One region of the Streptomyces sp. SL06 genome, then DNA from elsewhere that is predicted to be linked to it. Evidence: riboswitches for the same ligand, from Rfam matches in the RefSeq annotation. Region 1 holds a riboswitch; each other region holds the start of a gene.

What was found. Region 1 has a riboswitch for cobalamin ahead of AC4IHM_RS07035 (energy-coupling factor ABC transporter permease). Riboswitches for the same ligand answer to the same signal wherever they lie in the genome.
Region 2: another riboswitch for cobalamin. It lies ahead of AC4IHM_RS01290 (ABC transporter substrate-binding protein); the one in region 1 lies ahead of AC4IHM_RS07035 (energy-coupling factor ABC transporter permease).
Region 3: another riboswitch for cobalamin. It lies ahead of AC4IHM_RS32830 (CbtB domain-containing protein); the one in region 1 lies ahead of AC4IHM_RS07035 (energy-coupling factor ABC transporter permease).

The regions. Positions count from the first base shown of each region.
Region 1 is NZ_JBSYOT010000002.1:1,582,162-1,591,955, reverse strand. It holds gene AC4IHM_RS07060 (TetR/AcrR family transcriptional regulator) at 1-610, opposite strand, end outside; gene AC4IHM_RS07055 (MFS transporter) at 752-2,368, shown strand; gene AC4IHM_RS07050 (energy-coupling factor ABC transporter ATP-binding protein) at 2,692-3,549, opposite strand; gene cbiQ (cobalt ECF transporter T component CbiQ) at 3,546-4,295, opposite strand; gene AC4IHM_RS07040 (energy-coupling factor ABC transporter substrate-binding protein) at 4,296-4,634, opposite strand; gene AC4IHM_RS07035 (energy-coupling factor ABC transporter permease) at 4,631-5,371, opposite strand; cobalamin riboswitch at 5,402-5,586, opposite strand; gene AC4IHM_RS07030 (potassium channel family protein) at 5,797-6,300, opposite strand; gene AC4IHM_RS07025 (chloride channel protein) at 6,351-7,688, opposite strand; gene AC4IHM_RS07020 (DUF7144 family membrane protein) at 8,018-8,482, shown strand; gene AC4IHM_RS07015 (cell division protein SepF) at 8,819-9,211, shown strand; gene AC4IHM_RS07010 (AAA family ATPase) at 9,388-9,794, shown strand, end outside.
Region 2 is NZ_JBSYOT010000002.1:203,778-213,571, forward strand. It holds gene AC4IHM_RS01265 (FAD-dependent oxidoreductase) at 1-978, opposite strand, end outside; gene AC4IHM_RS01270 (LacI family DNA-binding transcriptional regulator) at 1,037-2,146, opposite strand; gene AC4IHM_RS01275 (flavodoxin family protein) at 2,448-2,903, shown strand; gene AC4IHM_RS01280 (ABC transporter ATP-binding protein) at 2,911-3,684, opposite strand; gene AC4IHM_RS01285 (FecCD family ABC transporter permease) at 3,681-4,739, opposite strand; gene AC4IHM_RS01290 (ABC transporter substrate-binding protein) at 4,736-5,812, opposite strand; cobalamin riboswitch at 5,876-6,061, opposite strand; gene AC4IHM_RS01295 (M56 family metallopeptidase) at 6,120-7,052, opposite strand; gene AC4IHM_RS01300 (BlaI/MecI/CopY family transcriptional regulator) at 7,059-7,484, opposite strand; gene AC4IHM_RS01305 (TerD family protein) at 7,584-8,159, shown strand; gene AC4IHM_RS01310 (lytic polysaccharide monooxygenase auxiliary activity family 9 protein) at 8,246-8,929, opposite strand; gene AC4IHM_RS01315 (DUF1996 domain-containing protein) at 9,158-9,794, opposite strand, start outside.
Region 3 is NZ_JBSYOT010000002.1:7,181,679-7,191,472, reverse strand. It holds gene AC4IHM_RS32860 (flavin-containing monooxygenase) at 1-414, shown strand, start outside; gene AC4IHM_RS32855 (SDR family NAD(P)-dependent oxidoreductase) at 464-1,225, opposite strand; gene AC4IHM_RS32850 (TetR/AcrR family transcriptional regulator) at 1,365-1,991, shown strand; gene AC4IHM_RS32845 (NUDIX hydrolase) at 2,016-2,459, opposite strand; gene AC4IHM_RS32840 (histidine phosphatase family protein) at 2,520-3,107, shown strand; gene AC4IHM_RS32835 (CbtA family protein) at 3,119-3,868, opposite strand; gene AC4IHM_RS32830 (CbtB domain-containing protein) at 3,889-4,110, opposite strand; cobalamin riboswitch at 4,148-4,272, opposite strand; gene AC4IHM_RS32825 (hypothetical protein) at 4,340-4,486, opposite strand; gene AC4IHM_RS32820 (methylmalonyl-CoA mutase family protein) at 4,633-6,444, shown strand; gene scpA (methylmalonyl-CoA mutase) at 6,444-8,621, shown strand; gene meaB (methylmalonyl Co-A mutase-associated GTPase MeaB) at 8,634-9,650, shown strand; gene AC4IHM_RS32805 (hypothetical protein) at 9,687-9,794, opposite strand, start outside.

The sequences.
Region 1 (9,794 bases):
CCTGACGCCCTGCGTCGCCGCGCGGGCCCCGCAGACCGCGTACCACTTCCGTCGCGGCGTCGCCGCCCACCCCCGCGACGACCAGCGCGGCCACGGCGGCGCCCGTGCCGTCGTCCTCCCAGGTACCGGAACGCGCGCAGCCCAGGAGTGCCAGCAGGTGTGCCTCCAGGGCCGCCCCGAGTACGCCCGCCGGAACGACGGTGTGGAAGACGCCCGTTCGTTGTCCGCGGACGATGATCCCGGTGACCGTGTCGCGGGCCGGGTCGAGGATCGCGCCCACCGGATCGGGGGCGAGCCCCCGGCGGCGGGCGAGGGCGATGAGCGTGCCGTAGCGGTCGCCGACCGGCCAGAGGGCGAGGACGAAACGGGCCAGCGCCCTCGCGGGGGCATCGGCCGGGTCCGGCGTGTCCGGGCCGGTGAGCGCGTGCCTCACCGCTTCCGCGGCCTCTCCGACCAGCCCTTCGACCAGTGCGTCGCGGCCGGTGAAGTGGCCGTAGAGGGTGCGGCGTGCGACGCCGGCCGCCGCGGCGATCTCCGTGAGGCTGCTGTCGGGGTCGCGGCCCAGGCGGTGCTCGGCCGCGCGCAGGATGCGGGCGCGTGTGGTGGTCACGTCGGTACCTCGATCCGAAGGGACGGCGTGGTCGTGGACCCCCGGTCCAGCATATTTGCACGTCAGTGTGCAACAAACTACTCTGACGCCAGTCTGCACATCGATGGGCAATTAACTAGCCCTCGCTTACCGGGAGCCCCCATGCCCCTCCTAGCCACCACACCCGTCGACAAGATGAACGGCCCCTACGCACGGCGCTGGTGGGCCCTCGTCGTGCTGTGTCTGAGCCTGCTGATCGTCGTCATGGCCAACACGTCCCTGATCGTGGCCGCGCCGGACATGACGAGTGACCTGGGTCTGAGCAGCAGCGACCTCCAGTGGGTCATCGACGGGTACACCGTCCCGTACGCCGCGCTGATGCTGGTGCTCGGTTCGATCGGCGACAAGTACAGCCGCCGTGGCGCCCTGATCGCCGGCCTGCTCGTCTTCGCGGGCGGTTCGGTGATGGGCAGCCTGGTCGACGAGACCGGGCTGGTCATCGCGGCTCGGGCGATCATGGGGGTGGGAGCCGCCGTCGTCATGCCGGCCACGCTGTCCCTGCTGGTCGCGGTCTTCCCGAAGGGGGAGCGGGCCCGCGCGATCACGGCCTGGACCGCCACCTCCGGCCTCGCCATCGCGGTCGGCCCACTGGTCGCCGGCTGGCTCCTGGAGGACCACGCCTGGGGCTCGACCTTCCTCGTCAACGTCCCCATCGCGGCCCTCGCGGTCCTCGGCGCGCTGCTTCTCGTACCGCCGTCCAAGGCGGACGGCATGGGCCGCATCGACTACGTGGGCGGCCTGCTCTCCATCGTCTCCGTCGGCAGCCTGGTCTACGCGACCATCGAGGGACCGCACTTCGGCTGGGGTGCCGGTCCGGTGACCGCGGCCGTCGTCGCCGGTGCCGGCCTGGTGGCCTTCGTGGCCTGGGAGTTGCGTCACCCGCAGCCGATGCTGGACGTGCGCAGGTTCCTGCTGCGGCCCTTCAGCGGTTCGATGCTGGCGGTGCTGTTCTTCTTCTTCGGTACCTACGGCGCCATCTACTACGCCACGCAGTTCCTTCAGTTCGTGCTCGGCTTCGGCGCGCTGGAGACCGGCGTACGGCTGCTGCCGCTGGCCGGGGCCGTGTTCGTCGGCGCCGCGGTGACCGGGCGGCTGACGCCGAAGCTGGGCGTGAAGGCCATGGTCGGGTCCGGCATGGCGATCGGCACCGCCGGTGTCTTCCTGCTGGTCCTGATCGACCAGGGCTCCGTCTACGCCGACTTCCTGGCCCCGATGCTGCTGCTCGGCCTCGCCATCGGCCTCAGCGTCTCCCCGGCCACCGACACCATCATGGGTTCCTTCCCGGAGAGCGAACTGGGCGTCGGCGGCGGTGCCAACGACACCGCGCTGGAACTCGGCGGCTCGCTGGGCATCGCCGTCCTGGGCTCCCTGCTCGGCACCGCGTACCGGGACGAGTTGGGCGACCTGGTGGGCGGCAGGCTGCCGGCCGCCGCGCTGGACACCGCCCAGGACTCCGTGGGCGGCGGGCTCGCCGTCGCCGAGCGGCTCGCGACGGACCCCGCCGCCGGTCCCCAGCAGGCACAGGCCCTGACCGACGCCGTGCACCAGGCCTTCGCCCACGGTGTCGCGACGACCAGCCTCGTCGGCGGCATCATCATGGCCGTCGGCACCCTGATCGTCCTCGCCGTCCTGCCCGGCCACCGCACCCGCGACGGGCACGCGCCCGAGAAGAACCCGACGGAAGCGCGGGCGGTGGAGTACAGCGACTCGACGAACTGAGCCGCCCGCTTGCCGCCTCCAGAGGCCGGGGCCGTCCCCGCCGCCTGGGCGGCCCCCGGCCTCCGCGCGGGCCGCTTGGTTCGTCCGATCCGCCCCGGCCGTCCGGGCCGAGTGGATCGCCCGAACCGCCTGGCCACCCTTGCCGGTTGGGTCGCCCGGCCGTCCGAGCCGGTTGGAGCGCCCGAACCCCTTGCCCACCCCCGCCGGTTGGGCCGTCCGCCTCGCCGTCCGCGACGACCCCGCCCCGTCCGCCCGGCCCAGGCAACGCAAGTCTCCGCGTCCCCCGACCCGTACGTCCCGTCCCGCCCAAGGCCACCGCCCCGTCAGTCGCCCAGGGCCGCCAGTTCCTCTGCCGTGCGTGGGTCCGGTGTTGAGTCGGGCAGGAGTCCTCGTGCGCGTAGGAGTCCGGCCGCCGCGATGCCCCAGGGCAGTCGCAGTCCGGCCTGTCGTAGGAGGTCCGTGCGGGCCAGGGTCGGGGCCGTGGGGCCGGTGTGTACGCCCTCCGGGGTGAGCAGGGCGGCGTCGTCGGACCAGCGCAGGGCGAGGTCGACGTCGTGGGTGGCCATCACCACCGTGGTGCCGCCCGACCGGAGCCGGTCCAGGGTGGCGAGCAGCCGTTCCTGGCCGTCCGGGTCGAGCCCGGCGGTCGGCTCGTCGAGGATCAGTACCCGGGGCCGCATCGCGACGGCACCGGCGATCGCGGCCCGCTTGCGCTGCCCGTACGACAGCAGATGGGTGGGCCGGTCGGCCAGCGCGGCGATGTTCAGCGCGCCGAGCGCCTCCTCGACCCGGGACCGGACCTCCGTGTCGGGCAGGCCCAGGTTCAGCGGCCCGAAGGACACGTCCTGCCCCACCGACGCCGCGAAGAGCTGGTCGTCGGGGTCCTGCACGACCAGTTGCACGGTGGTCCGCAGCCGGGTCAGCCCTTTGCGGTCGTACCTCACCGGCGCCCCGTCGACCGTCAACGTCCCCGCGCCCGGCCTCAGTCCGCCGCTCAGCAGCCGCATCAGCGTGGTCTTGCCACTGCCGTTGCGGCCCAGCAGCGCGAGCGCGCGCCCCTCGCGCACCTCGAAGTCCAGCCCGACCAGCACGTCCGGTCCCTCCTCGTACCCGAAGGACACGCCCCGCAGGGCGACCAGGACGGGTGCCGTCGCCTCCGTCGCCCCGGTCGTCTCGCTCACGACAGCGGCCCTTCCAGTACGAGGGTGAGGGCGGCCAGCGCCGCCAGCAGTGCGCCGCTCGCCGCCGTGAAGGGCACCGAGACGCGCGCCTCGGGCACCAGGACGCGCAGGGTGCCGTCGTAGCCGCGCCCGGCGAGCCCGGACTGGAGCCGCGCCGCCCGGTCGAAGGCCCGCACGAACGCCGTCGCGCCGAGACCGCCCAGCGAACGCCAGGCGGCGGCCCGGGTGGTGTGCCCCAGCCGCGCGGCCTGCGCCTCACGGACCCGGCGCACGGAGTCCAGCAGCAGGAAGCTCATGCGATACGTCACCAGCGCCACGTCGACCACCGGCGCCGGTACCCCGGCCCGCACCAGGCGGGGCAGCAGGTCGGACATCGGAGTGGTGAACGCGAACAGCAGTACCCCGAGCGAGGCCGCCGACGTACGCAGCAGCAGCTCACCGGCGCGCACCGGCCCGCCGTCCGCCGCCGTCAGGAACCCGTCCGGGCCCCCGACCTGCACCAGCAGCGGCAGCGCCCCGGTCACGCAGAAACCCAGCGGCACCCGGTACGCCCGCCACAGCCGGCGCCCCGGCACGCCCGCCGGGCCGAGCAGCACGGCGAGGGCCGTCACCAGCACCAGCGCCGCGCCCGGCCACGGCGGCAGCGAGATCGCCAGCACGGTCAGGCCCAGCCCGAGCACGGCCTTGTCCACGGGATGCCGGCGGCGCCAGCGACTGCTGTGCGCCGCCGCGTCGATCGGCAGCACTCAGTCCCCTCCGGGGGCGTCCCGCAGCGCCGTCGCCGCCCGTTCCTCGCCCTGCCGCCGGCCCCGGCGCAGCCCGAAGTAGTACGCCAGTACGCCCGCGCCGAGCGCGGCCTGGAGGGCGAACAGCGCCGACTCGACCTCCCCGGACGGGGGTTCGTACAGTGGCGAGAACCACGGCTCGTAGTCCGGTTCGATCTCGGTGATCGCCGTCTCCGCCTCGGCGTCGGAACCGGTGAAGGGCTCTTCCTTGTGGTCGCCGAGCCCCAGCACCAGCGGCAGTACCGCGAGCGCGGCCACGGCGAGCAGCAGCAGGGCGTTGATCTTCGTGTTGCGGTTCATCGGGCCACCGCCTCCTGCTCGCCGGGCCCGGTCGGTCCAGGCTGCGCCCCGTCGGCCGTGCCGGACTTGCCGTGCTTGGTCAACAGGACGCCCAGCCGGGTCAGTTCACCCTTGCTGGACTGCACAAGCAGCCGCATCACGATCACCGTGAGCAGGCCCTCGCTCACCGCGAGCGGGATCTGCGTGACGGCGAAGATGGACCCGAACTTGCCGAGCGCGCCCCAGAATCCGCTGCTCGGGTCCGGGAAGGCCAGCGCCAACTGCACGCTGGTGACGCAGTAGGTGGACAGATCGGCGACGAACGCCCCGAAGAACACCGCGACCATCAGCGGCACGTCGTAGCGGCGCAGCAGCCGGTAGAGCGCGTATCCGGCCCAGGGGCCGACGATCGCCATCGAGAAGACGTTGGCGCCGAGCGTGGTCAGCCCGCCGTGCGCGAGCAGCAGCGCCTGGAAGAGGAGGGTGATCGTGCCCAGCACGGCCATGATCGGCGGGCGGAAGAGGATGGCACCCAGACCTGTGCCGGTGGGATGGGAGCAACTCCCGGTGACCGACGGCAGTTTCAGGGCCGACAGAACGAACGTGAAGGCCCCGGAGGCGCCGAGGAGCAGGGTGCTCTCCGGGTGTTCCCGGACCTCACGGGTGAGTGACCGTACTCCGTGGACGACGAACGGCGCGGACGCGACACCCCAGGCGATCGCGTGCGCCGGTGGCAGAAAGCCCTCGGCTATGTGCATGGCTCAGCAGACCCTCTCCAGCACCTCGTGGATGGACGACGCGCCTTGGCCGGTCTCCTGGCTGACGGGTACCACCGCCCGTGCTCCGCCTTCCCGGGTCACAAGGACCCAGTGGCTGCCCGTGAGGGCCGGAGCCGGACTTCCCGATTCACAGTGGCGAGGGCCGCACCGGCATCACACCGGATTTCCCGTTCACCAAGGCGTGGTGACAGTAGTGCTCCCACGGGGGTGGTGACAAGCGGGCCTTCGGTCCGGCGGACGTGGCACCGGGCCGGTCGGCGGGCCCCAGAACTGCGGAAACCGCTGCCGCCGCTGCTCCGCCGCCCGGCCCCGCCGAGAGGCTCGCCGAACCGCCGGATGCCGTCGGGACCGCCGTCACCGGATGCCGTCGGGACCGCCGTCACCGGATGCCGTCGGGACCGCCGTCATTCGCGCCGGTCCTGTTCCATCCGCCGGACCACCATGTCGCGCACCCGCCGGGTCAGCGCGGTCGCGGCGGCGGTGAGGAACACGAAGGTGTAGAGGATCTGCAGGACGGTGACGATCCGGGCCACCTGGCCCCGCGGGGTGATGTCCCCGTAGCCGACCGTGGCGAGCGTGACCACGGTGAAGTACAGGGCGTCGACGCGGGTGCGCAGGCCGCTGAACTCGCCCGGCTGCTTGGCGAGGGCGTAGTAGGTGGCCGCGAAGACGTGCACGGACAGGACCATCAGGAGCGGGATGAACACCCCTGGCCGGGTCCCCGGGCGCTCGACGAGGACATCGCGGACCTCGCGCAGCAGCAGCGCGGCCACGACGATCAGCGCCAGCGCGAACAGCAGCCAGCTCAGCACGGGGCGCCCCGGGCCCAGATGGTCGAGGGGGAGCAGGAAGTAGACCACGGCCATGACCACCGAGGCGCAGGCCCACTCGAACCAGGGCCGCGCCATCCCCCAGGGGGTACGCGTCCTGGCACGTCCGGCGGAGTCCCGGCGCCCCCTCACAGCGCCCCCCGCGGCTCGGGGTCCGGCCGGCGTACGAGCTGGGTGACGACGAAGGCGACGACCGACGCGGTGACGATCAGCGGCATCTGGTCGTAGGCGTCTTCGCCCATGAGCAGCACCGCGAGCACCGCGCTGGACAGTGGCAGCCCCGTCACCGAGGCCGCCGCCGCGGAGATGCCGAGGGCAAGGGCCGGGGTCGCGCCGAAGCCGGGCAGCCCGGAGCAGGCCATGGCCGTCGCAGCGCCCAGCAGCACGGCCGGGAAGATCGGGCCGCCGCGCAGAGCGCCCAGCGCGATGCCCCAGGCCAGCGTCTTGCAGAGGACCAGGGCGACCAGTGCGCCGACCGGCCGGGCATGGGGGTGCGCGGCGAGCTGGGCGAGGGCGGCCTGGCCCGACAGTGCCGCCTCGGCCGGGGAACGGCCGGTGATCAGCGCGTACGCGGCGAGGCAGACCCCGACCGCCGTGGCACAGACGACGGTGCGTACGGCCGTGCGGTGCCGCGTCCACGCGGCGGTGCGGTGCCCCAGCGCGCGGGTCGACGTGATCAGTACGGCGATCAGTGCCGCCGTGGGCACGCCCCACAGGAAGTCCCCGGCGTCCGGGGCGGCGACCGGCGGTACGTCGGGCAGGGCGAGGGCGCCGATCTTCAGGCCGGTCCACTGTCCGAAGCCGGTGAAGACCAGGGCGCCCGCGGCGCTGGCCAGCAGACACGGCAGCAGCAGGACGACCAGCCGGGAGCCCGCGAGGCCGGCCCCCTCGATGAGCAGTACGGCCGCGACCACCGGACCGCCGAGAATGGTGGAGATCGCGGCGGTGGAACCGGCCGTGGCCAGGACCGCGCTCGCCCTCGGGTCCCCGGCCGCGCCCGCCCGCCGCACCGCCAGCAGGGCGAGGCCGCTGCCGACGGCCATCAGGGGAGCCTCGGGCCCCAGCACCACGCCGAGCGGCAGTGTGGCCAGCGCGGCCAGGACGGTGCCGGGCAGCGCACGGGGGCCGACGGGCGCGCCGCCCAGACCGTCCACCGGGAGATGGCCGCCGGCGCCGGGCATCCGGGTCACGATCGGCGCCAGGACCAGCCCGGCCAGCACCAGTGCGGGCAGCGGCCACCACCAGGGCGGGGCGTCGTACCCGGCCGCCCGGGGCAACAACGTCCACACCCAGTGCTGGAGCTGGTGCTGGAGGCCGACGAAGAAGAAACAGGCCAGCGCGATCGGAACGCCCAGCAGCACGCACAGCAGCAACAGCCGCCGGTAGCCGGGGCCGAGCAGGGTGTCCCGCAAGGACTGCTCGGCCCGGTCCGGCGGCGCGTTCGCCGGTGCCGGACGAGCGGTCACGGGCCCTCCTTCGTCCACCGCGTCCCTCGGCGCCTGGACCGACGGCCGGTCGCGCGAGTTCGCATACGCGGATCAGTAAACGCGAGTTGGGGAAGGCACGCATGCGCGCGGCGCCGTACCGGGGGACGGGCGGGAAGCCGTGCGCCGCCGCCGCTCCGGCAGCCCCGCCGGGCAGGCACCGTGCGGCGGGGCTGCCGGACCCGTTCACCCGTTCGGCGGGCCCGCGTCGCCGGGCGGTACCGGGGCCCGCAGGCTCGGAGTGTCCTGTCGGCGCATCCGGATGCCGGTGGGCGCAAGGCCGTACGGGGAAACGAGAAAGGACTCCGCTCATGAGTCAGCAAGCCGCACCTTCTCCCGGCAGGCCCTCCCGCGGTTCCGACGGGCCGTTGCCGGCGGGGCCGGGGGACCGCCACAGCGGCTGGGTGACCGGCGGTGTCGTCTTCGCCGGGGTACTGCTGCTGCTGAACGGTGCCCTCACCGTCCTCCAGGGCATCGCGGCCATCGCCGACGACGACGTGTACGCCGACATCGGCAGCTACGTCTACCAGATGAGCCTCACCGGCTGGGGGATCGTCCATGTGATCCTCGGCGCCCTCGTGTTCGCCACCGGGTACGGCCTGCTCAGGGACATGGCCTGGGCGCGCCTCGCGGGCATCGTGCTGGCCTCGCTCAGCCTCGTCGCCCAGTTCCTCTTCCTGCCGTACCTGCCCGTCTGGTCCGTGATCATGATGGCGATCGACGTGTTCGTCATCTGGGCCCTGGCCAGCCGTCAGGACCAGTCGGCCCGCACCTGAGTGACGACGGCCGGCCCCGCGCCCGGGGTCTGCGGGCGGGCTCCAGTACCCGTACCGACGCCCACCCGGTGTGCGAGTGGAAACGGTTGGCGGACTCGAAGGCCCGCTCCGCGAAGAGCGGCACCCCGCACGGCGGCCTTCGGCAGCGGGGGCGTGCGGGCGGGCGCGGTGGTGGGTCCGGTGCCGCCGAGCGCGCCTGCGTACGACCCCTGAGCCCGCGCGGGCGATTACCGGACACGGAGCGTCGCCAACCGTGTCGGTGTTGGGCCGAACGGGTGACTTGGCGTAAGAATTGGCTGGTGCAGGCAATGAAGGCGAGTGAAATCGGGGGAGCCGGTGAACAGCCACGACGTCACCGATGAACAGTGGGAAGGGCTCGCCCAGGTCGTTCCGTTGCGCGGGCGCGACGCCTGGCCGTCGTCGGTCGGCCACCGGACGGTGCCGGAGGCGGAGACGGAGGCACGCCGCCGTTTCGTCGTCCTGAGAGTCAATGTGTTCGCGGACGCCCGCGAGGTCGCCGAGACCCTGATGGCGGGCATTCCGGTCCTCCTGGACCTGACCAGCGCCGAGGGCGAGGTCGCCAAGCGGGTGCTGGACTTCAGTACGGGCGTCGTCTTCGGGCTGGCCAACGGCATGCACCGGGTGGACCGCAACGTCTTCCTGCTGACGCCGGCCGGGACCGAGGTCAACGGGCTGATGGAGGGCGCCGTGGGGGTTCCCGGGGTGTGACGGACGGGATGGGCGGTACGGGCGGGGTGCGGGCGGAACACCGGGTTCCGCCCGCACCCCGCCCGTGGCCCCGCGGGAGTGACGGGCGGGGCCGTCCTGACGGTCACGTCCCCCGATCGTAGGAACGTCGTCAGGGCGTAACGGTTCACCAGAATGCGGACTTCTACGGTCCGCGTATGGCCCCGTCCCCTGCGTCAACCGCGTCAACGGAGTCCGCCGCCCCCACTCCGCCCCACCCGGACCGCCCCCGCGTCACGGAGCTGCGGCTGTCCGCCTTCGCCGGGCATCGGGGCGCGCTGCTGCGGCTCGGGCCGCTCACCGTGCTCGCCGGGCCCAGCGGCAGCGGCAAGACCAGCGCGCTCAGGGCGTACGACGCCCTGGCCCGGCTCGGGGGCGGCGCCGAACTCGGCGCGGTGTTCCCCGACCCGGTCGCGTGCGTGCCCGAACGGGCCCGGCCCGACGCCCAGCAGCGCCGCGGCTTCCGCATCGGCTGTACGGCCGACGGGTCCGAGGGCCCGGTGCACCTGGATGTCGCCGTGCAGGCGGAGCCCGAACTGCGCGTCGTGGGGGAGCGGTTGACGGC
Region 2 (9,794 bases), 1.4 Mb from region 1:
GCCGATGTAGGGCTTGAGCCAGTAGTCGTTCAGCGGCCAGTTGACGATGGTCACGTCCGAGTCGAAGGCGCCCTCGGTGTGCAGCTTGCGGGCGAGGATGCGGCGAAAGCCCCACAGTTCCTTGTCGCCGGCGTCGGCGCTCTGGTCGGCGTTGACCGCCAGCGGATCGAGGCCGGGGTTGGGTTCGAAGGTGCGCGGCACCGGTTCGAGGGTGCGCGGGTCGGGGGCCTCGAAGCCGAGCAGCGGGCCGGGCCAGAAGTCGGGGCGGTAGGAGCGCCAGAATGCGTAGTCGGCGGGGCGCTCGACGGTGTGGTCCTCGCCCTCGTGGTGGGAGAGGGCGAGGCAGACGGTGATGCCCTGCTGGTTGCGCGGCTGGGCGTGGTCGGGAGCGTGCGGTTCGTCGAACTCGGCCAGGGACTCGGCGCCGGTGGCGTGCTCGACGCCCGCGAGGTGGAGGAGTTCGCCGGTCTCGGTGGCGTCCAGGACGTAGCGGGCGGCGAGGGTGCGGCGGGTGCCGTCGCGCAGGTCCTCGACGGTGACGGCGCGGACGGTGTCGTTGTCCGACTCGGCGGCGACGGGCCGGTGCTCGGTGAGGACGGTGAGCCGTCCGGCGGCCCGGTGCGGGGCGAGCATGCCCTCCAGGACGGCGAGGGCGACGCGCGGCTCGTGGCAGAGCTTGCTGACCCGGCCGGCGCCCGGGTTGAGGTGGGTGAGCGCCCGTGCCTCGGCGCGCAGCGGGTACCACTGCCGGTAGTAGCGGCGGATGCCCTCGCGCAGTTGCCGGTAGGTCGCGGTGGTGCCGAACTGCTCGACCCACGGGTGTTCGTCGGGGGGCACGGCCTGGCTGGTGAGCTGGCCGCCGATCCAGTCCGTCTCCTCGGTCAGGACGACGCTGCGGCCGGCCCGGCAGGCGGCGAGGGCGGCGGCGACGCCGCCGAGGCCGCCGCCGACGACGAGGATGTCGGGTTCCGGTATCACACTGCTCCTCTTGTTCTTCGCTTGTGCTGCGGTGGGTTCGGGTCGTGATGCGGTGGGGTCACGGGGTGTTCGGCGGGCCGGCGGTCGCGCCGGGTCTGAAGGCGCAGGCGACGAGGGTGCCCTCGGCGGGTGCGCCCGAGATGCGGGCGGCGAGCAGCCGTACGGCCTCGGCGCCCAGCGCGGGGCGGGGGATGTCGAAGCCCATCGGGGCGGGTTCGTCCGCGAGGTCGGCGGGCGGGCTGCCGAGCAGGGCGAGCGAGACCTGGCCGGGGCAGCTCAGGCCCGCCTCGTCCACGGCGGCCCGCAGTGCCCGCCAGGCGGCTGCGGTGTCGGTCTCCTCGGCGACGAACGCGGTCACTCCCTCGGCGAGCCAGGCCCGGACGCGCTCCGCGGTGAGGTCGCGCCGCGGGTCGCGGGAGCGGAACACGGTGTCGGGGCCGGCGGGCAGGCCGCCGGCCGCGAGTCCGTCGAGAAAGCCGCGTTCACGGTCGGTGGAGGCGGGGGCGTCGTCGTCCTCGCGGACCAGGAGGACGCGCCGGTGGCCGAGTCCGGCGAGGGCGGTCACGACCTCGTGGCTCGCGTTGACGTAGTCCGCGCCGACCCAGGCGAGGCCCTCCGGTTCGCCCGGCCGGCCGAGGTGGACGACCGGGAAGTCGTCGGCCACCAGGCGTTTCAGCTCGTCCTCGGGGGCGTGCCGGCCGAGGAAGAGGCAGCCGTCCGCCAGCCGCACCCGGTTGAGCGCGCCGGCCCCGGCCGCGCCCGCTCCCCCGCTGCTGGAGCCGGTGAACAGCACCAGGTCGTAGCCCTGGGCGGCGGCCTCCTGCTCCACGCCGACGAGGAACGGGTAGTACGAGTGCCGGACGTCCGTCGGGAAGGTCGCGGTGAAGCTGAAGACGCCGAGCAGGTTGTTGCGGGCGGCGGCGAGCCGGCGGGCGGCCGGGTCGGGGACGTAGCCGAGGCTGTGGGCGGCGTCCAGGACCTTTCTGCGGGTCTCCTGCGAGATCGGCCGCCCGGTCGCCGTGTCGCGGCCGGAGAGCACCAGGGACACCGTCGCCTGCGAGACACCCGCGAGCCCGGCCACCTCTGCCTGCCTCGGCCGGGCCCGTCGGCCGGCCGGCGCGGGGGCCCTCCCCCGCCTCGCCCGCCCTGCGGCTTCCTCCGCCACCACTGCCCCCTCTCCGTCGCGTTAATGCGCATTACCTAATGCGCATTAACGAGTAATGTGAGGGACCGGACGCGTGAGGTCAAGACCTTCGACACGGGAAAATCCGATTCGGGTCCCGCGAGGGCGGTCGGGCGGTCGGGCGGTGCCGCCGTCCGGCATGACGGGTGGGCGCCGGGACCGGGGCGGCGGCTTCGTGGTCGTGAGCCGCGGCCGGCCGAGAGGGGGCCGCGCAGGTGTGAGACCCGGTGGTCGGGCCGGGTGGTGTCTGTTGCGGTCGGCGGTGCCGGGCGGCAGGCTTCGGGGTGTGGCCACTTTGCTGATCGTGCATCACACGCCGTCGCCGAACTGCCGGGCGATGCTGGAAGCCGTCGGGTCCGGGGCGGACGCACCGGAGATCGAGGGGGTGCGGGTGGTCCGGCGGGCGGCCCTGGCGGCCACCTCGGTCGACGTACTGGAGGCCGACGGCTACCTGCTGGGCACCCCGGCCAACCTGGGCTACATGTCCGGGGCCCTCAAGCACTTCTTCGACCAGGTCTACTACCCGTGCCTGGACGAGACCCGGGGCCGGCCCTTCGGCTACTACGTGCACGGCGGCAGCGACACCACCGGCGCGGTGCGCGGCATCGAGTCGATCACGACGGGCCTCGGCTGGCAGCGCGCCGCGCCCGCGGTGAGCGTCACCGGTGAGCCCGGCAAGGCCGACCTGGAGACCTGCTGGGAACTGGGAGCCACGCTCGCCGCCGGGCTGATGGAGGACTGACGCCGGGTCACCCCCTGAGCGTGCCGAGGAAGCGGACGTGCGGGCGGGCGGCCGGGCCGGTGGGGGTGATCTCGGCACGGACGTGGTAGACCTCGGCGACCAGGTCGGCGGTCAGTACCTCGGGCGGGGTTCCGGTGGCGACGACCCTTCCCTCGGAGAGTACGACGAGGTGGTCGCAGTACATCGCCGCGAGGTTGAGGTCGTGCAGGGCCACGACGCTGGTGACGGGCAGGGCGGCGACGAGGGCGAGCACGTCCAGTTGGTGCTGGATGTCGAGGTGGTTGGTCGGTTCGTCCAGCAGGAGTTCACGCGGCCGCTGGGCGAGGGCGCGGGCGATCTGGACGCGCTGGCGTTCGCCCCCGGAGAGCGTGTGCCAGAGCCGGTCCGCCTGCGCGGTCAGGCCGGTGCGTTCCAGGGCGTCCGCGACCGCCTCCTCGTCGGCCGCCGACGCCGGGCTCCAGGCGCGGCGGTGCGGGATCCGGCCGAGCCGGACGACGTCCACGACGCTCAGTTCGACCTGTGTGTCCGCCTGTTGCTCGACGACGGCCAGGCGCCGGGCGATGTCCCGGCGGCCCGTCTCGGCCAGGGGGCGGCCGTCGAGGGTGACGACGCCGGCGTCCGGGGCGAGGAGGCCGGCGAGCAGGCGCAGCAGGGTGGACTTGCCCGAGCCGTTGGGGCCGAGCAGCCCCGTCATGGCGCCGGGCCGGGGGCTCAGTCCCACCCCGTCCAGGATGAGCCGCCCGCCGGCGGCGCGGGAGACCCGCTCGGCGCTCAGGGTCACCGTGCCCTCCGGGTGCGGTACAGCACGAGGACGAAGGCCGGCACGCCGATCAGCGCGGTCAGCACGCCCACCGGGACCTCCTGGGGCTGGAGGACGGTACGGGCCACGGTGTCGACCCACACCAGGAACACCGCCCCGGCGAGGGCGCAGACCGGCAGCAGTCGGGCGTGCCCGGGGCCGGTCAGCGCCCGTACGGCGTGCGGCAGCACCAGTCCGACGAAGCCGATGGCGCCGGCCGAGGCGACCAGCGCGGCGGTGAGCAGGGCGGTGGCGCACAGCAGTACCAGCCGGGTACGGGCCACATGGACGCCGAGCGAGGCCGCCGCGTCCTGGCCGAAGGCGAAGGCGTCCAGCGTCCCGGCGTGGCCGAGGCACACGGCCAGGACCAGCACCAGGGCCGCGGTGCCGGTCCACACGTCCGTCCAGCCCGCCCCGCCGAGCGAGCCGAGCAGCCAGAACAGCACGCCGCGGGTGGTCTCGGCGTCGGCCGCGGTCATCACCACGAACGAGGTGAGCGCGGAGAACAACTGCATCGCCGCCACGCCCGCGAGCACCACCCGGTCCGGGGTGCCGCCGAGGCTGTGGCTGAGCAGCATCACCAGCGCGAAGGAGCACACCGCACCGGCGAACGCCCCGCCCGAGACGGACAGCGCGCCGCCACCCACGCCGAGTACGACGACCAGGACGGCGCCGGTGGAGGCGCCGGAGGAGACGCCCAGTACGAAGGGGTCGGCGAGCGGATTGCGCAGCAGGGACTGGAGTACGGCCCCGCACACGGCGAGTCCGGCGCCGCACACCGCCGCGAGGAGGGTGCGGGGCAGCCGCAGGTTCCATACGATGCCGTCGCGGATCGGCGAGACCTCCGCGGCGCCGGTGCGCCCGCCGAGGTGGGCGGCGACCACGGACCACACCTCGCCGACGCCGATGTCCGCGGGGCCGATGGTGACGGCGACGGCCACGGAGGCGCACAGGGCGACGATTCCGGCCGCCACCCACACCGGGAGGCGGCGGCCGCTCACGCGTATGCCGACGGGCGCCGTGCTCGTGGACGTCACTTGGTGAGTCCGTGGGCGCGCAGCGCCGCCGCCACCTTCTCCACGCCCTCGACGGTGCGGATGGTGGGGTTCATGGCCTGCCCGCTGAGCAGTACGTACCTCTTCTCGCGGACGGCGGTCATGTTCCTGGTGACCGGGTCGGACTCCAGGAACTCGATCTTCTTCGCGGCCGTCTCGGCCGTCTGGGACCTGCGGGTGAGGTCGCCGATGACCAGGACGTCGGGGTCGCGGTCGGCGACGGTCTCCCAGCCGATCTGCGGCCATTCGTCGTGGCTGTCGTCCATGGCGTTCTTGGCGCCGACCGCGTGCGTGATGATGCCGGGGGCGCCGCAGCAGCCCGCCATGTAGGGCGAGGTGGAGTTGGCGAACCAGTACATGAGGGTGGTGCCGGAGGCGTCGATGTCCGCTGTCGCCCGGTCGACCCTGGCCTTGAGGTCGGCGATGAGTTTCTCGCCGCGCTGCTCGACGCCGAACACCCGGGCCAGGTCGCGTACTTCGCGGTACACGGTCGCCATGGTCAGGGGCTCGGTGCGGGTGCCGTCGCCGTCACCGCTGTTGTCCTTGCCGACGCAGTCGGACGGGGACAGGTAGGAGGGCACGCCGAGTTCGTCGAACTGCTCCCGGGTGGCCACGCCGCCGGTGCCGAGGGTGGAGGTGAAGGAGGCGGCCACGAAGTCGGGTTCGGCGTCCAGGACCTTCTCGAAGGAGGGTGTGTCGTCGGCGAGCCGGGGGACGGTGGCGTTCGCCTTCTCCAGTCCCTTCATGACCGGGTCGGTCCAGGTGGCGGTGCCCGCCATGCGGTCGGCCAGGCCGAGCGAGAGCAGGATCTCCGTGGTGCCCTGGTTGAGGGAGACCGCCCGCCGGGGGGCCGCGGTGATCTCGACCCGGTGGCCGCAGTCACCGAGGGTGCGCGGGTAGCCGGCCGACTCGGCCGGCGCGGCGGAGTCGGTGGTGGCCGGCCCGGAACCGCAGCCGGACGCCAGCAGGGCGCCGGTCAGCAGCAGGACGGGGCCGCGGAGGGTACGGCGGGAGCGGGGGACGCGGCGGAGGCCGGCGGGGCGTGCTGCGGGCAAGGAAGGTCCTCTGGCGTCGAGGGCTCGTGCGCGAAGCCCGTTCGTACGGTGTGGCCCGCGTCGTGCACGGTGCGGGTGCCAGCAGGTCTTCGGACTCGGAATCGACCGGGCGGGACGCCTTCCCGGACGGCTCCTGCCGCCCAGTGGCCCGTGTCCCGCCCGTCCTCCTCACCGCTGCGCGTCAGTTCCGGATTCGCACCGGATTCCCTGACCCACCAGGTGGGTTCGACTGGCTTCCGCAAGCTACCACAGGGGGCCGCACCGCCGGCCCCGTGGGCCTGCGGATCCGGAGGGGGGCGAAGGGCGCTCAGAGCGGCGTCGCGGCTCTCAGGATGAGGAACATGGTGACGGCGGCGTTCGCGGACGACATCGCCGACACGGCGGTTCCGGCGGCCGCCGCCCACGCGGCCAGGCCCACCGAGGTGAACACCGGCGGCCAGGTGCGCACCGTGGGCGCGGGACCCAGCAGGGCCGCCACCCGGCGCGGCACCGGGCCGGGCGCCGCGAAGCCGGCCAGGGTGGCGATCGGGGTGCCCCGGGAGACGAGGGCCGCCTTGCCGATGGCGGTCGCCACCGCCCGTCGGTCGCCGACCACCCGGGCCGCGGCCTCGTCCGCCCACCGCTCCGCCGTGTAGGACACGGCGGTCCGCAGGGGCCGCAGGAACGGGTTGGCCAGCGCCGCGAGCCGGACCGTGAGCAGGAAGCGGTGGTGCCGGGCGGCCAGGTGGGCGCGCTCGTGGGCGAACAGCGCGCGCCGTTCGGCCGGTTCGAGGCAGTCGAGCAGGGCCGTGCTCACCACCACGCGGTCCCGCTCTCCCCCGGGCAGCGCGTACGCATAGGGCACGTCGTCCGGCAGTACGGCCACCCCGGTGCCCGGCAGTCCGGCCAGGGCGCGGTGGGCGCCGCGCCGTACCCTGCCGTGCCGCCACAGGGTCCGCGCCAGGGCCACGACCACCGCGCACAGCGCGGGAATCGCCGCCTTGCCGACGATCTCGTCGTACGGCACCGCCGCCCGCACCTCGGGGTCCGACCAGCCGTCGGGCAGCGGGTTGCCCGGCAGTTGGGCGGTGCCGACCACCATCACCAGGGCCAGGCACAGTGTGCTGCACAGGGCCATCACGGCGGCCACGACGGTGAGCAGCCGGGTCGCGGTCCGCGGGTGCAGGTGCTGCTCGGCCAGCCGGGCGATCGGCCACGCCGTCAACGGCAGGACCAGCGGCAGGAAGACGAAGACCCCCATGCGGTGTCAGCCGTGACCCGCGTCGCACGTGTGCCCCAGCAGCGCGCGCAACAGCCGCTCGTCGTCCGGGTCCAGGCCGGTGACGAAGCTGGCGAGCACGGCTTCCCGGTCGCTCTCGGCGTCCAGGACCTTGCGCATCTTGCGAGCGGCGAGGCCGGCCTGGTCGGAGGCGGGCGACCAGGCGAAGGACCGGCCCGCGCGCTCACGGCTGACCACGCCCTTCTCCAGCAGCCGGGTCAGGATCGTGATCACCGTGGTGTAGGCGAGGTCGCCGCCCAGGTGTTCCTGCACCCGGCCGGCCGTCGCGGGGCCGTCCGCCTCGCGCAGCGCCGACAGCACCAGCGCCTCCAGTTCGCCCTGCCCCCGCCGCGGACGCCGGTGATCCGTCACGGCCCGCCTCCCTGTGCCACTGAGCCCCTTCCGGGGCGACATCGTATAGAAGCCATTCTTCTACAGTGTTGTAGATTGGCGGGAAGGCAAGACGGACGTGATCAGCAGATGTGATCAGCGGACACGACGAAGGAGAACCCCGTGGGAATTTCCCTGGCCAAGGGCGGCAACGTCTCGCTCAGCAAGGAGGCGCCCGGCCTGACCGCCGTACTGATCGGTCTGGGCTGGGACGTGCGGACCACGACCGGCACCGACTACGACCTCGACGCCTCCGCGCTGCTCCTGGACGCCTCCGGCAAAGTGCCCTCGGACCGGCACTTCGTCTTCTACAACAACCTCACGAGCCCGGACGGCTCGGTCGAGCACACCGGTGACAACCTCACCGGTGAGGGCGAGGGCGACGACGAGGCGGTCAAGGTGAACCTCGCCTCCGTTCCCGCCGAGATCGACAAGATCGTCTTCCCGGTCTCCATCCATGACGCGGAGAACCGCGGCCAGAGCTTCGGCCAGGTCCGCAACGCCTTCATCCGGGTCGTCAACCAGGCCAACGACCAGGAGATCGCCCGCTACGACCTGTCCGAGGACGCCTCGACCGAGACCGCGATGGTCTTCGGCGAGCTGTACCGGCACGGAGCCGAGTGGAAGTTCCGGGCGGTCGGGCAGGGGTACGCCTCGGGCCTCGCGGGCATCGCCGCGGACTTCGGCGTCAACGTCTGACCCGCATCCGTCATGTCCCGCCGGACACGGTGTGCCCGGCGGGGCGGTGGGGGACGGGGCGGCGCGGGCGACGGGACGGGCGCGGCTCAGCCGAAGTCAACGTCGCTGCAGAGGAAGTACGTCTGGTCCATGTGCGAGGCCTGCCAGATGGTGTAGACGACGTGTCGGCCGCTCAGGCCCGACGTGCTCACCGGGATCTCGTAGTTCTGACTGGGCCCGTAGCTGCCCGTGCGCGCGACCTGCTGAAGGTCGCCCCAGGTCAGGGGTTGCGCGGCGGGGTCGAAGCCCTGCCGGGTGACGTAGACCAGGAAGTAGTCGGCGCCGTGACTGGCCTGGTCGTACAGCTTGACGGTGAAGTCGTCGGTGATGTCCGTGGTGCGCCACGCGCCCACGGCGTCCAGGGAGTTGTGGCGCCCGCTCTCGGTCCGGCCGCCGCTGCACAGTTGGCCGTCGGGGACGACGGCCCGGAAGTCGCCGGCGGAGCCGTCGCGGTACAGGCCGTTCCAGTTCCACATGGCGTTGGGGTTGTCCTGCCACGCCTGCCGGCACATGGGGTCCTCGTCCGCCATGGCGGGGTTCTGGAAGTCGTCGCCCCGGCGCTCCCAGCAGCCGTAGTTGCGGGAGGCGGGGTCGACGACCGAGCCGTGGGCGACGGCGGTGCCGCTCCAGGGGACCAGGGCGAGCAGGACCGCGGTCAAGGTGCCGAGGCCGAGGGTCGTCGCACGGCGGACCCTTGAGGGCGCAGATTTGAGGCGCCCATGACACGTCATGGTGTCCTTCTCTCGTGGGGGTCTCTCTCGTGGGCAGTGGGGGCGCCAAAGGCTGGGAGCACCCATGGGAGCGCTCCCAAGCCGTCTCGGAGACCAGGCTGCGCCCGGGTGGGCGGATTGGCAATACGCGAATCGCGCCGACGAAACGCGACGGGCGGGCGGGGTCGTCCCCGCCCGCCCGCCTGTGACGAGACCTCACACCGGCGTCATCGCGGCCTCATGCCGGTGTCACAGCGCACGCCGCCTGGAGCGGACCAGCAGCACACAGCCGCCGGCGAAGAGGACGCCGCCGACCACCGCGGGCCACATGCCGAGGCTGGATCCCGTCTCGGCGAGCCCGCCCTGCGCCTGCGGCTCGGACGCCGAACCGGCGGCGCCGTCGCCCGTGCCCTGTGTCGCCCGGGGCGCGGACACGGCGCTGCTCAGGTCGTCCGGGGCGTCGGCGGGGGTCGTGGCGGCCCTGGGCGCGGCGCTCGCGGAGGCGTCGGCCTCCTGTCCCGCGGCCGGGGGCGCGGACTTCTCGCCGGCGTCCTTGCCGCCGGCGTCGCCGTTGCCCTTGCCCTCGTCCTTGCCGTTGTCCTGCGCGGGGGCCTTTCCGTCGTTCTTGCCGCCGTCGTTGCCGTCCTTCTGGTCCACGCCCCTGCCGTCGTCCGGCGTCCCGGCGGCCGGCTGCTCCGGCGCGTTGTCGCCCTCGCCGGGATCGGCACCCGGGGGCGTGTCCGGGCCGCACGCGCGCCCGGAGTTGATGCAGTCGGCCACCTCCCGCATCAGGTCCTCTTCGAAGACGTTGATGAAGTCGCTGTGGTCCGTGACCGGCTTGTGCAACTGCTCGGGGAAGGAGTCCACGGCGAACAGCGGCACGGTC
Region 3 (9,794 bases), 5.6 Mb from region 1:
TGGGCCGAGCGGGGCCCGCGTACGCTGCACGGCTTCACCAGCAACGGCTTCCCCAACCTGATCCAGTTGGGCGGGATGCAGAGCGCCAGCAGCGTCAACTACACACACGTGCTGGACGAACACGCCGTCCACGCCGCGGCGCTGGTCGCCGCCGCCGAGGCCCGGGGCAGCCTCGTCGAACCCTCCCGCGAGGCCGAGGACGCCTGGATCGCCGTGCTGGGCGAAGGCGCCCCCGACCACGAGTGGTTCCACGCCGAGTGCACCCCCGGCTACTACAACGCCGAGGGCCGCGGCCGGCCGAACGGCCCCACCGCCTATCCGCACGGCGCCGTCGCCTTCCACGAACTCCTCGGGCGCTGGCGGGCCGAGTCCCTGGACGAGGTCCTCCGGCCGAGGACTCCCGCCCAGGCCTGAACGGGCGGTCGCCCAGCAAGGCGGCGGTGTGGTCCGCGGACGCGCGCGGTCAGACCGCGGACCAGCCGTCGTCGACCGGCAGGATCGCACCGTTGATGTTGCTCGCGGCCTCCGAGGCCAGGAACAGGATCGCCGCGGCCTGCTCCTCGGGCCGGGCCACCCGGCCGAGGTTCACGAAGTGCGGGCCGAGTGCCGCCGGGCCGTGCGCGGTCCGGTCGGCGTCCACCGTGATGGCGGTCGCGGTGCCGCCCGGACAGATGGCGTTGGCGCGGATGCCGCTCTTGCGGTACATCACCGCCAGCGACTTCGTCAGCCCCACCACGCCGTGCTTGGACGCCGTGTACGCGGCGCCCGCGGCGCTGCCGCGCAGGGAGGCCTCCGAGGCGGTGTTCACGATGGCGCCGCGCCCCGCGGCCAGCATGTGCGGCAGTACGGCGCGGGTCAGGAGGAAGGGTGCGGTGAGGTTGACCCGCAGGACCCGCTCCCACTCGGCGTCGCTCACGTCGGCCGGCGCCGACATGCTGTCCATGATCCCGGCGTTGTTCACCAGAACGTCCACGCCGCCGAAGCGCTCCACCGCCGTCGCCGTCACCCGGTCCACGACGGCCTGTTCGCTCAGGTCGCCCGGGACGGCCACCGCGGTGCCGCCGGCCTCCTCGATCTCCTTGACGACGCTGTCGGCGCCCTCGGCGTTCAGGTCCGCCACCACGACGCGGTCGCCCTGCCCGGCGAAGGCCAGCGCCGCCGCGCGGCCTATGCCCGACCCCCCTCCGGTGACGATCACGCTGCGCTGGTTCTCGCCGTCGGTCATGAAGGACTCCGTCCGGATGCATGTCGGTGCGGCGGACCGGTGTCGCGCCGCGCCAGCACCCTACAACTTTCTGTCCTTCAGTGACATAAAGTCCGGGTGGAGAATGGCCGGGACACCGATCGGCGGCACGGAGGGGCAGATGAGCGCAGCCCGCGGACGGACGGGGCGGCCACCGCTGACCCCGGAGCGCAAGGCCGCCGTCCGGCTGGAGATCGCCCACGCGGCGGTCGGCCTGTTCACCGCCCAGGGCGTCGCGGCGACCACGGGCGAGCAGATCGGTCGGGCGGTCGGTGTCTCGGCACGGACGGTCTGGCGCTACTTCCCCACCAAGGAGAGCTGCATACGGCCGCTGTTCTCGGCCGGCATCGACGCGATCGCCGCCGCGCTGCGGCAGTGGGAACCTGGCCGTCCGCTCCAGGACGCCTTCGAGCCCCTGTGGGCCACCGCCGACCTGACCGGACCGGACATCGGCGCCCTGCTGCGGCTGACCCGGACCGAGCCGGGCCTGCGCGCGGTCTGGTTGCAGACCCACGACGAGGCGGAACCGGCCTTCGCGCGCGCCCTCGCCGAGCGCGCCGGACTGCCCGCCGACGACGTACGGCCGGCCATCCGGGCCGCCATGCTCAACGCCGCCCTGCGCGCGGCCGTGGAGCACCACGCCTACCGGGCGGCCGAGGCGGGCGCCGGTCCCGGTAGCGCCAGGGCCGAGATGGTGGGCGCCCTGCGCACCGCGGTGGCCCTCGCGGTGGCCGGAATCGACGACTGACCTCACCGGCCGGCTCCGGTTCGCTCACGACGCCAGAACGCCGCGCCGTCCCAGCATCGGCAGTACGTGGTCGGTGAGCGCGGGAGCGAGCCGGACGCCGTGCTCACCTCCGGTGATCCAGCGCAGGCCGGCCAACTCGGCGGCGGGCCTGGGGGCCTGGTCGATCGCGGTCTCGAAGACCGTCAGCCTCATGGGCACGCCTTCCAGTGCCGCCGTGGCCTCGACGACGGCGAGCTGCCGGGGTGCCACGGGCCGGACCCCGAGTTCCTCGTCCAGTTCCCGGGCCAGTGCCTCCAGCGGCGCCTCTTCGCCGTCGGGCTTGCCGCCGGGCAGATAGAAGATCTCGGGAGCCGCCTTCTTGCTCACCACCAGGAGGCCCCCGGCCTCCACGACGACCGCCGCCACCACGATCAGCGGCCCTGTCCCGCCGGGGCCCCGGCCGCCGCCGGCTGCGTACTCCTGTGCCATACGCTGTCCTTTCTCTCGCCGTCGGCCGCACACTCGTCAAGGAGCAGGAGGCACCGCCGCGTGACCAGCAGAGTCGTTCTCATCTCGCCGGCGACGAGCCGGTCGCTGCGGCAGGCCCGCTTCGACGACGGCGGGCCGCTCGACGACGCGGGGGCCGCTCGGGCGCGCGCGGCGGCCGGCTCGCTGCCCCGGGCCGGCCGTGCGGTCGTCTCCCCGGAAAGTGTGCGGTGTCGCGAGACGGCCGTGGCTCTGGGGCTGGGTGGTGAGGACGAGCCGGCACTGGGGCCCCTGGACGTGGGCCGGTGGCGGGGCCTGACCCTCGACGAGGTCGCCGCCCGCGAGCCGGAGGCGATGACCCGCTGGCTCACCGACCCGGCCTGCGCACCGCACGGTGGGGAGTCCGTCCGGGACCTGTGTGCTCGGGCGGCCCGGTGGCTCGACGCCGCGCGGACGGACGGGCGCACGCACGCCGTGGTCGAGCCCGAGGTCGTGCGTGCGGCCGTCGTCCACGCGCTGGGGTTGCCCGCCACGGCCTTCTGGCGGCTGGATGTGCCGCCCCTGACGGCGACGGAGCTGACCGGCAGGTCCGGACGGTGGAATCTGCGGCTGGGGCGCCCGCTGGAGGCGCCGGAGAGCCCTCGTGCATGAACGCGGGGCGGTCAGCCGGGAGCCGTCGCCGGGGCCGCGACGGCGGACCTGGGGTTCAGCAGCCGCTCGGCCAGGTCGCCGAAGAGGAGGCCGAAGCCGCCCCACAGGGTGACCTGCATGGCCAGCGCGGAGAGCCGGAACCGCCACAGGACCGTGGCCGGGAAGTCGCTCGGCACCTCGTTGACGGCCGGCAGGAGCGCGTACGCCACGCCGATCACGACGCCGAACGCGGCCACCGCCGCGACGGTGGCGTACCAGGTGCCGAGCTTCGGGGCGAGCCGCTTGCCGAGGATGGCCGCGGCCACCGCGAGCAGAACCCCGAGCACCATCATCAGGAAGTACAGGGTGGTCCGCCTGCCGATGGTGTCGGCGTCACCGACGGCCGGCGGGTTGGCCGGGTACTTGAGGAACGGCACGACGTAGACGGCGAGCAGGGCGCAGCCGGACAGCAGCAGCGCGGTGGCCCGCGGGGTGAGGCGGCCGACGCGGCCGAGGGCGAAGCAGTGGGCGAGGGCGGCGATGCCGCCGAAGGCGACCCCGTAGACCAGGACACCGGTGGCCAGGCCCGCGGTGGACTGAAGGCTCCGGGAGACGAGTTCGGCCTCGTGTTCGTGGGCGTGGGCGTGGGCCTCCTCGAAGCCGATCGCCCGGTCGACGTTCGGCTCACCGAGGAAGTAGGCGACGACCAGCGCGAGTACACCCGCGCCCAGGCCCGCGAGCATGCCCCGCACGAGCAGGTTGCGCACCGTGGTGGAGTTCATGAGGATGTCGGCTCCCGGCGTCAGTGGCAGGGGAAGCCGAGCAGGTGGCGGGCGTCGTGCACCCACTCGTGGACGTCCTCGCCGGAGACGAGGGCGGTGGCACCCTGTTCGGCACCGACGAAGTACAGCAGGACCAGCATCAGGACGCCGAAGAAGACCGCCCACGGAACGATGGCGCCGATCGGCAGTTTGGCGGGCAGGGCGGGGCTGGTGGCGGTCGGCGGGGCGACATGCTGCGCCATGGCGGGGGCCTCCTCCGGGAGTTCGCGTCCCATTTCGGTGGTGCACATGACGACGGCTACGGGTCTGACTCGCCGCCCCCGTTGTGAAGGGGCCGGCACACAGTGGCGCGACCGCGCCGGATTCCCACCGGCTTCCGTCCTGCCGTCGTCGATTCGGAGCAACCGTACCCCTCGGCCCGTACATGACCAATACCGCGCCGAGGGGCGAGGATCCGCTCTCACCGAATGCTTACTCGTGGCGGAACCCGGGTGGCCGCTTGTCGCCGCAGGCCAGGGCGCACGCGCCGGGCACGCCCGCGCCGGGGACGGTGCGGCCCGATTGACGCGGCACGTCGCCGTGGGCGAGCATCCCCGCGGAGGGAGGGACGGCCGTCACCCACGCCGTCGCCACCTCGGCCGTCCGGTCGGCGCGGCGCGGCGCACCTCGTGGTGTGTGAGCGGCCCGTGTCACACTCGCGGCGAGAACAAGGTCACAACCGCTTCCTCTGCTGCCGGTCCACCGGCCTGTCCTAACATCCGACCATGACGCTCCTGCCTGACGAAGGACTCGCCCTCGCGGCCGGGTTCCCGCACGCGACACACGAGCAGTGGCAGCGCCTGGTGGCGGGTGTGCTGCGCAAGTCGGGCAGGGAGGTGCCCGACGACGAGGCGGAGGACGCCCTGTCCACCGTGCTGGAGGACGGCCTGCGGGTACGCCCCCTGTACACCGCGCGTGATGTCGCCCCCGACCCCGGTCTTCCGGGCTTCCCGCCCTTCGTGCGCGGCGCCCGCGCGCAGGCCGGCAGCGCGGGCGGGTGGGATGTGCGCCAGCGGCACACGGTGGCCGACGGGGCGTCGGTCCTCGCCGACCTGGAGAACGGCGTCACCTCCCTGTGGCTGGCCGTCGGAGAACCCGCGGGGCTTCCGGTCGCCGCGCTCGATCGCGCCCTCGGCGGCGTCCACCTCGACCTGGCCCCCGTCGTCCTGGACCCGGGCGACGCGTTCGAGGCCGCCGCTCGTGAGCTGCTGCGCCTGTACGAGGCGAGGGGCGTCGGCGCGGACGCCGTGCGCGGCAACCTCGGTGCCGATCCGCTGGGCCACGAGGCCCGCACCGGCCGCTCGTACGACACCGCGCCGGTGACCGAGCTGGCCCGGCTGTGCGCCGTACGCCACCCGGGTCTGCGGGCTCTGACCGTGGACGCGCTGCCGTACCACGAGGCCGGCGGTTCGGCGGCCCAGGAGCTGGGCTGCTCGCTGGCGACGGGCCTGGCCTACCTGCGTGAACTGACCGCGGCGGGACTGGACACGGCTCAGGCCCTGGCCCAGCTGGAGTTCCGGTACGCCGCGACCGCCGACCAGTTCCTGACCATCGCCAAGCTGCGCGCCGCACGCCGGCTGTGGGCGCGGGTGGCCGAGGTCTGCGGGGCGCCGCGCGCGGGCGCGCAGCTCCAGCACGCGGTGACCTCGACGGTGATGATGACGCGCCGCGACCCGTGGGTGAACATGCTGCGCACCACGGTCGCCGCACTGGCCGCCGGGACGGGCGGCGCCGACGCCGTGACCGTGCTGCCCTTCGACCACGCGCTCGGTCTGCCGGACGCGTTCGCGCGCCGTATCGCCCGCAACACCTCCACCATCCTGATCGAGGAGTCGCATCTGGCCCGGGTGATCGACCCGGCGGGCGGCTCCTGGTACGTGGAACGGCTGACCGACGAACTCGCCCATGCCGCCTGGGAGTTCTTCCAGGACATCGAACGGGCGGGTGGGCAGGCCGCCGCCCTGCGCTCCGGGACGGTCGGCGAGCGGCTGGCGCGGACCTGGGCCGTGCGCAGCGCGAAGCTGGCCAAGCGGCGGGAGCCGGTCACCGGGGTCAGCGAGTTCCCGCACCTGGCCGAGAAGCCCGTCCTGCGCGAGCCGGCGCCCGAGCAGCCGGCCGGCGGCCTGCCCCGGGTGCGGCGGGACGAGGCGTTCGAGGCGCTGCGCGCCCGCTCGGACGCCCACCTGGCCGCGACCGGCACCCGGCCCCGGGTCCATCTGACCGCGCTCGGCCCGGCCGCCGCGCACACCGCCCGGCTCACCTTCGCCGCCAACCTCTTCCAGGCCGGCGGCATCGAGCCCGTCACCGAGGGCGGCTTCGCGCAGAGCGGGGCGCGGGAGGCGTGCCTGTGCTCCAGTGACGCGCTGTACGGGGAGCAGGCCGAGTCCACCGCCGCCGCGTTGCGGGAGGCGGGCGCCGAGCACGTGTTCCTCGCGGGCCGTCCGGGACCGTACGCGGGCGTGGACAGCTATGTCTTCGCCGGCTGCGACGCCGTCGCCGTACTCACCGCAGCCCTCGACCGCATGGGAGTGTCCTGATGTCCATCCCCGACTTCTCGGCGATCGAGCTGGGGACGCCGTCCGCCGACGCCTCCCTCGACGAGTGGCGGGCGGCCGTGAAGAGGGCCGCCGACGGTGACGACCTCCTCTGGGAGACGCCGGAGGCCATCGCGGTCAAGCCGCTGTACACCGGGCACGACCTGGAGGGCCTGGACTTCCTGGGCACCTACCCGGGCATCGCGCCGTACCTGCGCGGCCCCTATCCGACGATGTACGTCAACCAGCCCTGGACGATCCGCCAGTACGCGGGGTTCTCCACGGCCGAGGAGTCCAACGCCTTCTACCGCCGCAATCTCGCGGCCGGGCAGAAGGGCCTGTCGGTCGCCTTCGACCTGCCCACCCACCGCGGCTACGACAGCGACCACCCGCGGGTGACCGGCGATGTCGGCATGGCGGGCGTGGCGATCGACTCCATCTACGACATGCGGCAGCTCTTCGACGGCATCCCGCTGGACCGCATGACGGTGTCGATGACGATGAACGGCGCCGTGCTGCCGGTGCTCGCGCTGTACATCGTGGCCGCGGAGGAACAGGGCGTGCCGCCCGAGAAGCTGGCCGGGACCATCCAGAACGACATTCTCAAGGAGTTCATGGTCCGCAACACCTACATCTACCCGCCGAAGCCGTCGATGCGGATCATCTCCGACATCTTCGCCTACACCTCCCGGCGGATGCCCCGCTACAACTCCATCTCCATCTCCGGCTACCACATCCAGGAGGCCGGCGCGACGGCGGACCTGGAGCTGGCGTACACGCTGGCCGACGGGGTCGAGTACATCCGGGCCGGGCGGGAGGCGGGGCTGGACGTGGACGCGTTCGCGCCGCGGCTGTCGTTCTTCTGGGCGATCGGCATGAACTTCTTCATGGAGATCGCCAAGTTGCGGGCGGCCCGGCTGCTGTGGGCCAGGCTGGTCGGGCAGTTCGACCCGAAGAACGCCAAGTCGCTTTCCCTGCGCACCCATTCGCAGACCTCCGGCTGGTCGCTGACGGCGCAGGACGTGTTCAACAACGTCACCCGCACCTGTGTGGAGGCGATGGCGGCCACCCAGGGCCACACCCAGTCGCTGCACACCAACGCGCTCGACGAGGCGCTCGCGCTGCCCACCGACTTCTCCGCCCGCATCGCCCGCAACACCCAACTGCTGCTCCAGCAGGAGTCCGGCACGACCCGCGTCATCGACCCGTGGGGCGGCAGCGCCTACGTGGAGCGGCTGACGTACGACCTCGCGCGCCGCGCCTGGCAGCACATCCAGGAGGTGGAGCAGGCGGGCGGCATGGCGCAGGCCATCGACGCGGGCATCCCCAAGCTGCGGGTGGAGGAGGCCGCCGCCCGCACCCAGGCGCGCATCGACTCCGGGCGGCAGCCGGTGATCGGCGTGAACAAGTACCGGGTGGAGACCGACGAGCAGATCGACGTGCTCAAGGTCGACAACTCCTCGGTGCGCGAGCGGCAGATCGCCAAGCTGCGGCGGCTGCGCGAGGAGCGGGACGAGACCGCGTGCCGCGACGCGCTCGACGCGCTGACCCGGGCCGCCGGCGGTGCGGGCAACCTGCTGGAGCTGGCGGTGCGGGCGGCTCGCGCGAAGGCGACCGTCGGGGAGATCAGCGACGCGCTGGAGAAGGTGTACGGGCGGCACGCGGGGCAGATCCGTACGATCTCCGGTGTGTACCGCAACGAGACGGGCGAGTCGCCGGCCGTGGAGCGCACCCGGGCGGTGGTGGACGCCTTCGCCGATGCCGAGGGCCGCCGGCCGCGGATCCTGGTCGCCAAGATGGGCCAGGACGGCCACGACCGAGGTCAGAAGGTGATCGCCACCGCCTTCGCCGACCTCGGTTTCGACGTGGATGTCGGCCCGCTGTTCCAGACCCCGGGCGAGGTGGCCCGTCAGGCGGTCGAGGCGGACGTGCACATCGTCGGGGTGTCGTCCCTGGCCGCCGGGCATCTCACGCTCGTCCCGGCGCTGCGCGAGGCGCTCGCCGAGGAGGGGCGGGAGGACATCATGGTCGTCGTCGGCGGGGTGATCCCGCCGCAGGACGTGCCGACGCTGCTGGAGATGGGCGCGGCGGCGGTGTTCCCGCCCGGCACGGTGATCCCGGACGCGGCGCGCGACCTGGTGGAACGGCTCGCGGCCGGGCTCGGCCACGACGAGCTGTGAGCCGGTGACGTGATGGCCCTCGAACTCGACGCGTACGTCAAGGGCGTCCTGGACGGCAGGCGTGCGGTGATCGCCCGCGCGATCACTCTCGTGGAGTCCACCCGGCCCCAGCACCGGTCTCTGGCCCAGCAGTTGCTGACCGAGCTGCTGCCGCACAGCGGCAGGGCGCGGCGGATCGGGATCAGCGGTGTGCCGGGTGTGGGCAAGTCGACGTTCATCGACGCCTTCGGCACGATGCTGACCGGGCTCGGCCACCGGGTCGCGGTCCTCGCCGTCGACCCGTCCTCGAGCCGGACGGGCGGTTCGATCCTCGGCGACAAGACGCGCATGGAACGCCTGGCCGTCGACCCGGCGGCGTTCGTGCGCCCCTCCCCCACCGCGGGGACGCTCGGCGGGGTCGCGAAGGCGACCCGTGAGTCGATGGTGGTGATGGAGGCCGCCGGCTACGACGTGGTGCTGGTCGAGACGGTCGGTGTCGGCCAGTCCGAGACGACCGTCGCCGACATGGTGGACTCCTTCCTGTTGCTCACCCTGGCCCGCACCGGCGACCAGTTGCAGGGCATCAAGAAGGGCGTCCTTGAGCTGGCGGACGTGATCGCCGTCAACAAGGCAGACGGCCCGCACGAACGCGACGCCCGTACGGCCGCCCGTGAACTGGCGGGCGCACTGCGGCTCATGCACGGCAAGGACGCCTTCTGGACTCCGCCGGTGCTCAGTTGCAGCGCACGCGAGTCGACCGCGCTGGACACCGTCTGGGAGCGCCTGGAGCAGCACCGCACGCTGCTGGACTCCACCGGCCGGCTCGCCGCCAAGCGCCGCACCCAGCAGGTCGACTGGGTCTGGGCCATGGTCCGCGACGAACTGCTGGGCCGCCTGCATGCCGACCCGGCCGTCCGGTCTCTCGCCCCGGGGCTCGAACAGCGGGTGAGGGAGGGCGGGTTGACGGCGACGCTGGCAGCGGAACGCATCCTGGACGCCTTCACGCGCGGCACAGGCGATCCCGCGCCGCCCAGGGGTCCGTTCGGCTGATGCGGGGCGGAGCGGGGGAAACGCCACATGGTCCCGTCAACCGTGGTTGCGAAAGACAAGCAGATAGCGCCAGAGGAGGAGCCTGCGGACGCGGCATCCGGGCAGCAGCACCGCGGCTTCCCGGCGGATCTCGGCCAGGGGCAC